Regions from separate parts of the Bradyrhizobium sp. USDA 4516 genome, predicted to be linked through region 3. Evidence: predicted binding sites of a transcription regulator. Region 3 holds the regulator's gene; each other region holds the start of a gene.
The links. The regulator LexA, encoded in region 3, represses DNA repair genes until DNA is damaged. The targets are predictions, from matches to a motif close to TGTTCNNNNTGTGTTCNG.
Positions count from the first base shown of each region.

Region 1: a site for LexA is predicted at 2,275-2,292, ahead of uvrA (excinuclease ABC subunit UvrA). Genes of this name have one in related genera too.
Region 2: a site for LexA is predicted at 1,775-1,792, ahead of recA (recombinase RecA). Genes of this name have one in related genera too.

Region 1 covers NZ_JBSRXT010000001.1:7,445,281-7,448,558, forward strand. Annotated here, with positions in the region: gene uvrA (excinuclease ABC subunit UvrA) at 1-2,188, opposite strand, end outside; gene ACVI1L_RS34205 (outer membrane protein) at 2,562-3,221, opposite strand.
Region 2 covers NZ_JBSRXT010000001.1:8,652,795-8,656,072, forward strand. Annotated here, with positions in the region: gene ACVI1L_RS40215 (hypothetical protein) at 1-439, opposite strand, end outside; gene recA (recombinase RecA) at 584-1,672, opposite strand; gene ACVI1L_RS40225 (hypothetical protein) at 2,106-2,342, shown strand.
Region 3 covers NZ_JBSRXT010000001.1:7,761,561-7,764,838, reverse strand. Annotated here, with positions in the region: gene ACVI1L_RS35795 (ComEC/Rec2 family competence protein) at 1-645, shown strand, start outside; gene ACVI1L_RS35790 (hypothetical protein) at 642-869, opposite strand; gene ACVI1L_RS35785 (hypothetical protein) at 1,015-1,443, opposite strand; gene lexA (transcriptional repressor LexA) at 1,700-2,404, opposite strand; gene ACVI1L_RS35775 (molybdopterin molybdotransferase MoeA) at 2,648-3,278, opposite strand, start outside.

The sequences.
Region 1 (3,278 bases), 320 kb from region 3:
GCGACTGGTCGATGTCGATGATCTTGTCGATGTGCTCGAGGCCCTCGATGCGGTCGTGCGGCGCGGCGCCTTCGCTGGCGTTGTTCAGCTTGCGGGCGATGGCGCGGTACAGCGTGTCGATCAGCAGCGTCGACTTGCCGCCGCCGGAGACGCCGGTCACGCAGGTGAACAGGCCGAGCGGGATTTCGGCCGAGACGTTCTTGAGGTTGTTGCCGCGGGCGTTGACGACCTTGATGGTGCGCCGGTGGTTCGGCGGCCGCCGGTCGGGCACGGGCACCGACAGCTCGCCGGTGAGATACTTGCCGGTCAGCGATTTCGGGTTGCGCATGATCTGGTCGGGCGTGCCTTCGGCGACGATGTGGCCGCCATGCATGCCGGCGCCGGGCCCGATGTCGAGCACGTAATCGGCAAGGCGGATGGCGTCCTCGTCATGCTCGACCACGACCACGGTGTTGCCGAGGTCGCGGAGTCTCTTGAGGGTGTCGAGCAGGCGGGCATTGTCGCGCTGGTGCAGGCCGATCGACGGCTCGTCCAGCACGTAGAGTACGCCGGTCAGGCCCGAGCCGATCTGCGAGGCGAGGCGGATGCGCTGGCTCTCGCCGCCGGACAGCGTGCCGGAGGAGCGTGACAGCGTCAGGTAATTCAGGCCGACGTCGAGCAGGAAGGTGAGGCGCTCGCGGATTTCCTTCAGGATGCGCGCGGCGATCTCGTTCTGCTGCGCGTTCAGCGCCTCCGGCACCGTCTCGAACCATTCGCCGGCGCGCTTGACCGAGAGCTCGGAGATCTCGCCGATATGCTTGGCCCCGATCTTGACGCACAGCGCCTCCGGCTTCAGCCGGTGGCCGTTGCAGCCTTCGCAGGGCACGTCGGAGAAATACTTGCCGAGCTCCTCGCGCGCCCACTCGCTCTCGGTTTCGCGGTAGCGGCGGTTGATGTTGGTGATGACGCCCTCGAACGGCTTCTTGGTGTCGTAGGAGCGGACGCCGTCCTCATAGGAGAACTTGATCTCGTCGTCGCCGGAGCCGTGCAGCAGCGCGTTCTGGACCTTCTTGGTGAGGTCCTTCCACTTGGTGTCGAGCGTGAACTTGTAGTGCTTGCCGAGAGCGGTCAGGGTCTGGATGTAGTAGGGCGAGGACGATTTCGCCCAGGGCGCGATCGCGCCCTTGCGCAAGGTCAGCTCCTTGTCGGGGATGACCAGGTCCTCGTCGATATGCTGCTCGACGCCGAGGCCGCCGCAGGCCGGACAGGCGCCATAGGGGTTGTTGAACGAGAACAGGCGCGGCTCGATCTCGGGGATCGTGAAGCCGGAGACCGGACAGGCGAACTTCTCCGAGAACAGGATGCGCTCGGGACCGCTCTTGTCGTGGATCTTCGCGGTCTTCTTCTTGTCCTCTTTCTTGTCGTCCTGGGCGGCCGCCGCCGGCGCATCGGCGTATTCGATCACGGCGAGGCCCTCGGCGAGCTTCAGCGCGGTCTCAAAGCTTTCCGCGAGGCGCTGGGCGAGGTCGGGGCGCACCACGATGCGGTCGACCACGACGTCGATGTCGTGCGGGAATTTCTTGTCGAGCGCGGGCGCCTCGGACAGTTCGTAGAAGGTGCCGTCGATCTTGACGCGCTGAAAGCCCTTCTTGAGGTACTCGGCGAGCTCCTTCTTGTACTCGCCCTTGCGGCCGCGCACGACCGGCGCCAGCAGATAGAGGCGGGTGCCTTCCGGCAGCGCCAGCACGCGGTCGACCATCTGCGAGACGATCTGACTCTCGATCGGCAGGCCGGTGGCCGGCGAATAGGGCACGCCGACGCGCGCCCAGAGCAGGCGCATGTAGTCGTAGATCTCGGTGACGGTGCCGACGGTCGAGCGCGGGTTCTTCGATGTGGTCTTCTGCTCGATCGAGATCGCCGGCGACAGGCCGTCGATCTGGTCGACATCCGGCTTCTGCATCATCTCGAGGAACTGGCGCGCATAGGCCGACAGCGATTCGACGTAGCGGCGCTGGCCCTCGGCATAGATGGTGTCGAACGCGAGCGACGATTTGCCGGAGCCGGACAGCCCGGTGAACACCACGAGCTTGTCGCGGGGAATCTCGACGTCGATGTTCTTCAGATTGTGTTCGCGCGCGCCACGGATCGTGATGGCGCGCGATGAGGAGCTGGCGTTCTGTTGGCGCTTCGCCTTGAGCACTTCATCCATAGCGACAGTTCCGGGCGCATGCTTGGCGCCTTTTGGGCGCGCATCGCCGGTGATGCCGGGACCTTGCGCCGATGGGGTGTGAAGACTGGAACGTAGGAAGAACGGTGGACAATTTCCAGTGCTGAGTCGCGTCCATCAACGGATAGTTTGCCTGATGGCAGCAGCCGTCAGCAGCGCCGGTTCCGCTAGAGCCGTTTCCCGCTTCGATGGGATCGGAACGGGAGCTCTGGATTCCTGCTGTGACGCGTTTTCTTGACACGAACCGGAATCCACTTCGCTCGAAAACGCGCTTACGCAAAAAGGCCGGCGCTAGGCCGGCCTTTCAGTGCGATCTGACCGCCGATGGCGGTTAGTAATTCGCTCAGTACTTGTCTCAGTACTTGGCGACGATCGGGCCGCCGAAGTGATAGTTGACGCCGAACTGGGCGCTGTGCAGCTCGAGCGTACCGGACGGCACGCCGAAATAGTTCTCGCTGTCGAGGCTGCGATACAGGTATTCGCCCTTGATCGACCACTGCGGCGCGATGAACGCCTCGACGCCGGCGCCGACGGTCCAGCCGGAGTGAAAGTTGCTCTGCGAGGCGGTCACGCCGAGCGCGGTGACGCTGACCTCGTTGTTGGCCCAGGCGTAACCGCCGGTGCCATAGAACAGCACCTTGTCGACGGCGAAGCCGAGGCGGCCGCGCACGGTGCCGAGCGAGTCGATCTTGCTGCGGGCGGTGACGCCGAGCGCGGAGACCGATGCGTCGATGTCAGCGCCTGCGGCGTCGACCTCGAGGCCGTACACGATGTTGCCGGCTTGCCAGTTGTAGCCGATGGTGCCGCCGCCGAAGCCGCCTTCCATGCTCGGGGTGCCGGAGTTCTCGCTGGCGTAGCCGCCGAAGCCACCGACGTAGAAGCCGGTCCAGTTGTAGATCGCGGCCGGCGGCGGAGCCTTCACGTAAGGCGCGCGTGCCGCCATGTCGGCGGCCATTGCCGGTGCAAAAGCGCTCAGTGCAAACATGCCGGCCGAGGCCAGCAAAACAGTCCTCATTTTCAAAGTCCCAGTCCCATTTTCTTGTTGTCCCTTCAGATATCTTGAAGAGAGCGT
Region 2 (3,278 bases), 890 kb from region 3:
CCGCAAGTGCAGGCAATCGCCATTTCGCCAAGCTCTCGCCTCGGTACCCGCCGATCTCGACATCGGTCTGGACCAGCTTGAGCTTCGCTACGATGTGGCGGTGCGGGCGGAGCACGTCGAGCAACCAGGCCAGCACCAACTGGTCATTCGGCTGGGGATCAGCCCATAGCTCGACGCTATCGCAACGCTCGCACAACTCGACAAGCCCAATGTCCCGACCGATCGAGCCGGTCCATCTTGAACTGGCGAAGTCGAGCCAGTGCGTGTCGAAATCGACATGCTTTGCGGAACGCGGTTCCAGCAGGGTCGTGAGGTCATCCGACGAGGGCATTTTCCCCCAAACGAAGCGCGGCCTCAACCCGACGACGATGTCCGCCCTTCCCGCCTGCCTCAGGCGATAGCTCGCGAGTTCACTTGTCGCCAGGATCAGACTTGTCACGATGCTCTCCGGCTACGCGCGATGGCATCAGCACCGCAAGCTGAGGATCAACTGCTTTACAAAAGACACACAAAACCAAACGGGCGCCGAAGACGTCGGCAACTCAACGTCCTCAGCGCCCGCTTGCAGCGAAATGATTGAGACTTACTCCTCCGTCGGCTCCTCGCCCTCGGCGTCGCGTTCGGGCGTGCCGGCGAGGATCTGCTCGGAGATCAGGCCGGAGTTCTGCCGGATCGCGGCTTCGATCTTGGCGGTGATGTCGGGATTCGACTTCAGGAATGCCTTGGAATTCTCGCGACCCTGGCCGAGCCGCTGGCTGTCATAGGAGAACCAGGCGCCGGACTTCTCGACGATGCCGGCCTTGACGCCGAGGTCGAGGATCTCGCCCATCTTGGAGACGCCCTCGCCATACATGATGTCGAACTCGACCTGCTTGAAGGGCGGCGCCAGCTTGTTCTTCACCACCTTGACGCGGGTGGTGTTGCCGACGACTTCGTCGCGCTCCTTGATAGCGCCGATGCGGCGGATGTCGAGACGAACCGAGGCATAAAACTTCAGCGCGTTGCCGCCGGTGGTGGTCTCCGGCGAGCCGTACATCACACCGATCTTCATACGGATCTGGTTGATGAAGATCACCATCGTGTTCGACTTGTTGATCGAGGCGGTGAGCTTGCGCAGCGCCTGGCTCATCAGGCGGGCCTGCAGACCCGGCAGCGCATCGCCCATCTCGCCCTCGAGCTCGGCCTTCGGCACCAGAGCCGCGACCGAATCGATCACCAGCACGTCGACCGCGCCGGAGCGCACCAGCGTGTCGGCGATCTCGAGTGCCTGCTCGCCGGTGTCCGGCTGCGAGATCAAGAGCTCGTCGATGTTGACGCCGAGCTTGCGCGCATAGACCGGATCGAGCGCGTGTTCAGCGTCGATGAAGGCGCAGATGCCGCCCTTCTTCTGGCCTTCCGCCACCGTGTGCAGCGCCAGCGTGGTCTTGCCCGACGATTCCGGCCCGTAGATTTCGACGATGCGCCCCTTCGGCAGGCCGCCGACGCCGAGCGCGATATCGAGCCCGAGCGACCCCGACGACACCGTCTCGACATCCATCGAACGGTCGTTCTTGCCGAGCTTCATCACCGAGCCCTTGCCGAACTGGCGCTCGATCTGGGAGAGCGCGGCTGAGAGGGCCTTGGACTTGTCCATGGAGGATCCTTCGACGATACGCAGTGCGGTGGCGGACATTTGGGATGTGCTCCTTATGGCGGGGATTCGCTAGCGGGAAAACGGGCGACGAGATCGGGTGGAATGCGTTGTTGATTGGAACCTCGTACCACGTTTGTTCTGCGTTCGCAATATGTTCTTTCGAACAGATCGGTACTGTCCGTATTTAAGTCCCCGTATCCTAGTTTGATTTTTGGGGTGTGTCCTTGTTCGGATTAAGCGAACGGAAACCGTAGCTTGGCCGGTGTTCTCAGTAGGACTACCGAGGCGACCCATCGGATGTTCTATCCCCGTCCCGCCTTTGACCGAGATCACGGAATTTAATCTTGAGAGAACGAACCGGGGGCAACGGAACGTGATACGATAGCACCATCACCGGCCAAGGCTTTGCCCGTAGGCGTCGGTGGCTGAGAGACCAACAGCGCTCCCGCCTGCATAGGAAGGGAGCGCGGCCATGCCGAACCATTCCACAATAGCGCACCGCGAGATGCAGCTTCGCCATCTGGAGCAAGCCGAGCGGCATATTGCCCAAGGCGAACGACACATTGCCGAGCAAGAGGGACTGATCGAGCACCTTGCCAATCACGGGCACGATCTAGCGGAAGCGAAGAAGCTTCTGGATAACTTCTACTCATGCCAGGTTTTGCACGTTCAGCACCGCGACCGAATCCGCAGAGAGCTGGGAGAGTAAAGGGCCACCTCAGTTGACGGCCTATTCTCATCTAGCGCACGATTAATTTCCTAGCGTGGCACAAACTGCACTTTGTTTTGGTGGTCATCCCGAGTTAGATTCCAACCTCACGCAGAGGTTGCGTCATGACCAGTGACCTACTTTTTAGGGCGAGCATTGTGGTGCTGGGGCTGTGCCCCATTGCTATCGCTGCGATTGCAATATTCATGTGAGAAAGAGGCCGCCTCACTTGGCGGCCTCTTTCATTACAGGCCCTTCCCGTCGAATCGCTGCGACATATGACGTGAATCCCGGTCGCGTGAATGAGGTGCTGAAAGGCTCTCGACATCGCGGCAGTCGAGAAGCGGCGCTATCTCGCAGGTCAGCTTGAACTATGAAGCCCGGCGCGAGCCGGGATTTTTCTTGGCCCAAAGAACGGCCCCAGCGAGGCGGTACACGCTGAGGCCAAGGCGGTTGGATCATCCATGAGATGACAGGCTCATCACATAAACAGGGCGCCTATCGCCGCGACCTCGCGCGAAGAAGCCGTTGACCGAGTGCTGGATGCAATCCCGGAGGGATGGGCTGTTAGCCTCATTCAGCGACAGCTGGCCGCCGATCACATCCCAATTCTCAACATGGCGGCCGGAGAAGTGCGCCGGCATCAGGTGTCCTGAAGAAACGGCCCCAGCGCGTTGGAACGAACGCTGAGGCCGCCTCACCGCGCCGCCACTGGGCAGGGACCACTCCGAGTGTTGCGGCCCCAGCCGAACTGGATTCTACATAAACAAACGGCCCCAGCACCCCGACAGGGAGGCTGAGGCCGAGGAGCGCCCGTGGGGTAGGGAAAGATTCTGGACACCCCCACCTCAAGCTAGAACCTCCATGGCGCGGAAGGGCATTTGCATAAGTGAATGAGTGTCCTGATTTCCCCAAGCGAGTGTCCCAACTAGGACA
Region 3 (3,278 bases):
GCAGCGAGCGCCGGCATCATCCTGCTCGGGCTGCTGCGCACGCCGCTGCGCTGGTCAGGTGCGGTGCTGCTGCTGGTGGCCTCGGTCTGGGCGCTCAGGGTGCCGCAGCCGGACGTGCTGATCTCGGGCGACGGCCGCAATGTCGCGGTGCGTGGCGGTGATGGACGGCTGCATCTGATGCAGAGCGCCAAGGATGCATTTTTGGTCAAGGAGTGGCTGGCGGCGGACGCCGACGCGCGCACCGCCACCGATGCGTCGCTCGGCGAGGGCGTCTCGTGCGATGCCGGCGGCTGCGTGACCCAGGGACCCGGCGGCGCCTTCGTCGCGCTGGCGACCCGGCCGGAGGCGCTGGCGGACGACTGCGAGCGCGCAGCCCTGATCGTGACGGCGCGGCCGGCGCCGCAGGGCTGCGCGGCATCGGTGATCGATGCCGAGCGGCTGCGCCGCCACGGCGCGCTGGTGCTGCGAAGGATCAGGGACGGCTACGCCGTCGATGCGGTCAAGCCCGGCGGGATCGACCGGCCGTGGTCGCCGGCGGTTCCCGGCGACGGCGAGAGCGAAACGACGCTGCGCGCGCCCGCCGCCGCGCCGCGGCCTGCGGTGGATGCGACGCCGGCCGAGACCGATCTGCAGGGTGATGATTAGCCGTGGTCCGGCGAGGGGCCGCTCGGCAGCTCGAACAGGCCGAGATGGTATTCGTCGGAGTCGGGGCCGGCGTCGGGCTTCTTGACGAGGGTGAAGGAAGCCTCGGGAAATTGCTCCCAGACTTTCAGGTCGTCGGCCGTTACCGTCAGCCAACCGAACCGGAACATGTAGCGGCCCGGTTCCGTGACGCGTCCAGCCTTTTGCCATGTGACCTTATCGACCACCGCGCACGTCCTCCGTGCCCGATGATGCGCCAAGGTGCCGGCCGACGCAAATCTCCTTCAGCGCCCCGGAAGCGGGAGTCCGGGGTCGCCCGAAATTGCTTAGGTCATCCGCCGCCGAACAGCTCATTCCGCGGCGACGATGCGCTCAACCCAAAAACAGGGTTGCGAATGCGGAGGGCCGCCGCTCCACAACCTTCGGCTTCTGCTCGACCGGCGGATGCAGCGCCGGCAATTGCAGCACGCTGACGCGCTGTCCCTCGACCAGCTGGGTCACCAGCACATGGCTGCCGTCGGGGAATTCGACCGCGTCATGATGCCGATCAGGCACGTCGGGCTCGACTTCGTTGAACACGCCGACGCGATAGTTCAGCGTCTTGGTCCAGATCCAGCGGCTGTCGTAGCGAACGTTCTCGGCGAAAGCGAGCTCGGTGCCCGGCAGCATGCAGACCGCGACAGTGGGGTCATTCTCCGAAGCAAAGCCGCGGGTCGACGTGCCGCGGAACGTCGTCGTGATCAGCGTCTCTCCGACAATGGCGGGGCGCGATGCCACGGCGTGCAGACTATAGTCACACATCGGATGGCTCCTCATTTCGAGGTAGCGACCCGTGCCTCTCCTTGAGGCATTAGGGCCTCTACCAGAGTGGACGATAGCGAACGAGCGTCTGCTCGTTTCTGGGCGATTGTACGACTGGTCCGAGATCGCTCCGATCACAAACACGCGACGCTGCGCGAGAGGTATCGGAGCGCATCGGGCAGGCCGTACGCTACACTATCATGCAAGGAACGATCCGACGTGTTGCTCGTTCCCGGCCGCCGCAAGTATTTGCAATTCAGTATTTGCGATAAAGGCCGATCAGCTTGCCCTGGATGCGGACCCGGTTCGGCGGCAGGATGCGCACTTCATAGGCGGTGTTGGCCGGCTCGAGCGCGATCGATGCGCCGCGGCGGCGGAAGCGCTTCAGGGTGGCTTCCTCCTCGTCGATCAGCGCCACCACGATGTCGCCGGTATTGGCGACGTCGTTGCGCTGGATCAGCGCCATGTCGCCGTCGAGGATACCGGCATCGACCATCGAGTCGCCGCGCACCTCGAGCGCATAGTGCTCGCCGGCACCGAGCATGTCGGGCGGCACGCTGATGGTGTGGCTGCGGGTCTGCAGCGCCTCGATCGGCGTACCGGCGGCGATCCGGCCCATCACGGGGACCGCGACCGGACGGTTGCCGTCGTCCTCGGCAATCGGCGGCGTGCTGGCGCGCCGGCCGAGGGTGCCTTCGATGACGCTGGGCGTGAAGCCGCGGCGGCCGTTGCCGCCGCCGGCCGAGAGTTCGGGCAGCTTGATGACCTCGATGGCGCGGGCGCGGTTCGGCAGGCGGCGGATGAAACCGCGTTCCTCCAGCGCAGTGATCAGGCGGTGGATACCGGACTTCGAGCGCAGGTCGAGCGCATCCTTCATCTCGTCGAAGGAGGGCGGTACGCCGGCCTCTTTCAGACGTTCATTGATGAAACGCAGTAGTTCGTACTGTTTGCGCGTGAGCATCTCGAGTATTCCCCCGGTTGATAGCGTCGTTCGATTCCGAGACTCTTCTGGTGGGGCCTGCAGGCCGGGCCTGACCTCAGGAGCATGTGCTCGATGCACCTGCTTCCACGCGGCTTCCCGATTGTAGACACCAGTACTCGAAACAAATCATGAACGGACACTATATGTTCGATATGTGTTCCGCAACCACTTAATTTCCGGTGAACGCGTCGGGCAACGCACAATCGGCGGGGCGCGAAAACCCTATTCGGGCAGTGTCAGAATCTCGCATTCGCTGCCCTTGACGGCAGCTGCCGCAAACGGCGGACGCACGAGAAGTGCCCGTGCCGCAGCGAGATTCCCGAGCAGCGACGAGTCCTGCTGCGTCACCGGCGTTGCGATCAGCGTGCCGTCCTCGCGCGCTTCGAGCCGCGCACGCAGATAGTCCTCGCGCTGGTCGTTGGCGGCGAGGTCGCGGCCGAGCAGGGCGCTCGCGCGGCGATGATGAATCACTTTCCGGCCGCTCAGCGCCCGAATCAACGGCACCAGGAACAGGAAGGCGCAGACATAGGACGACACCGGATTGCCGGGCAGACCGATCACCCGCATCGCGCCGAGCCGGCCATGCATCATCGGCTTGCCGGGCCGCATCGCAATCCGCCAGAACGCCATCTCGACGCCCTCGGCTTCCAGCGACCGCTTGACGAGATCGTGGTCGCCGACCGAGGCGCCGCCTGTCGTGATGAGGACATCGGCGCCGGCCTCGCGTGCCCGGCGGATGCCCGCCGTGGTCGCCTCTACCGTGTCGGCGGCAACGCCGAGGTCGAGGGTCTCGGCGCCTTCGGCGCGCGCCAGCGCCCGCAGCGCGTAGCCGTTGGAATAGACGATCTGGCCG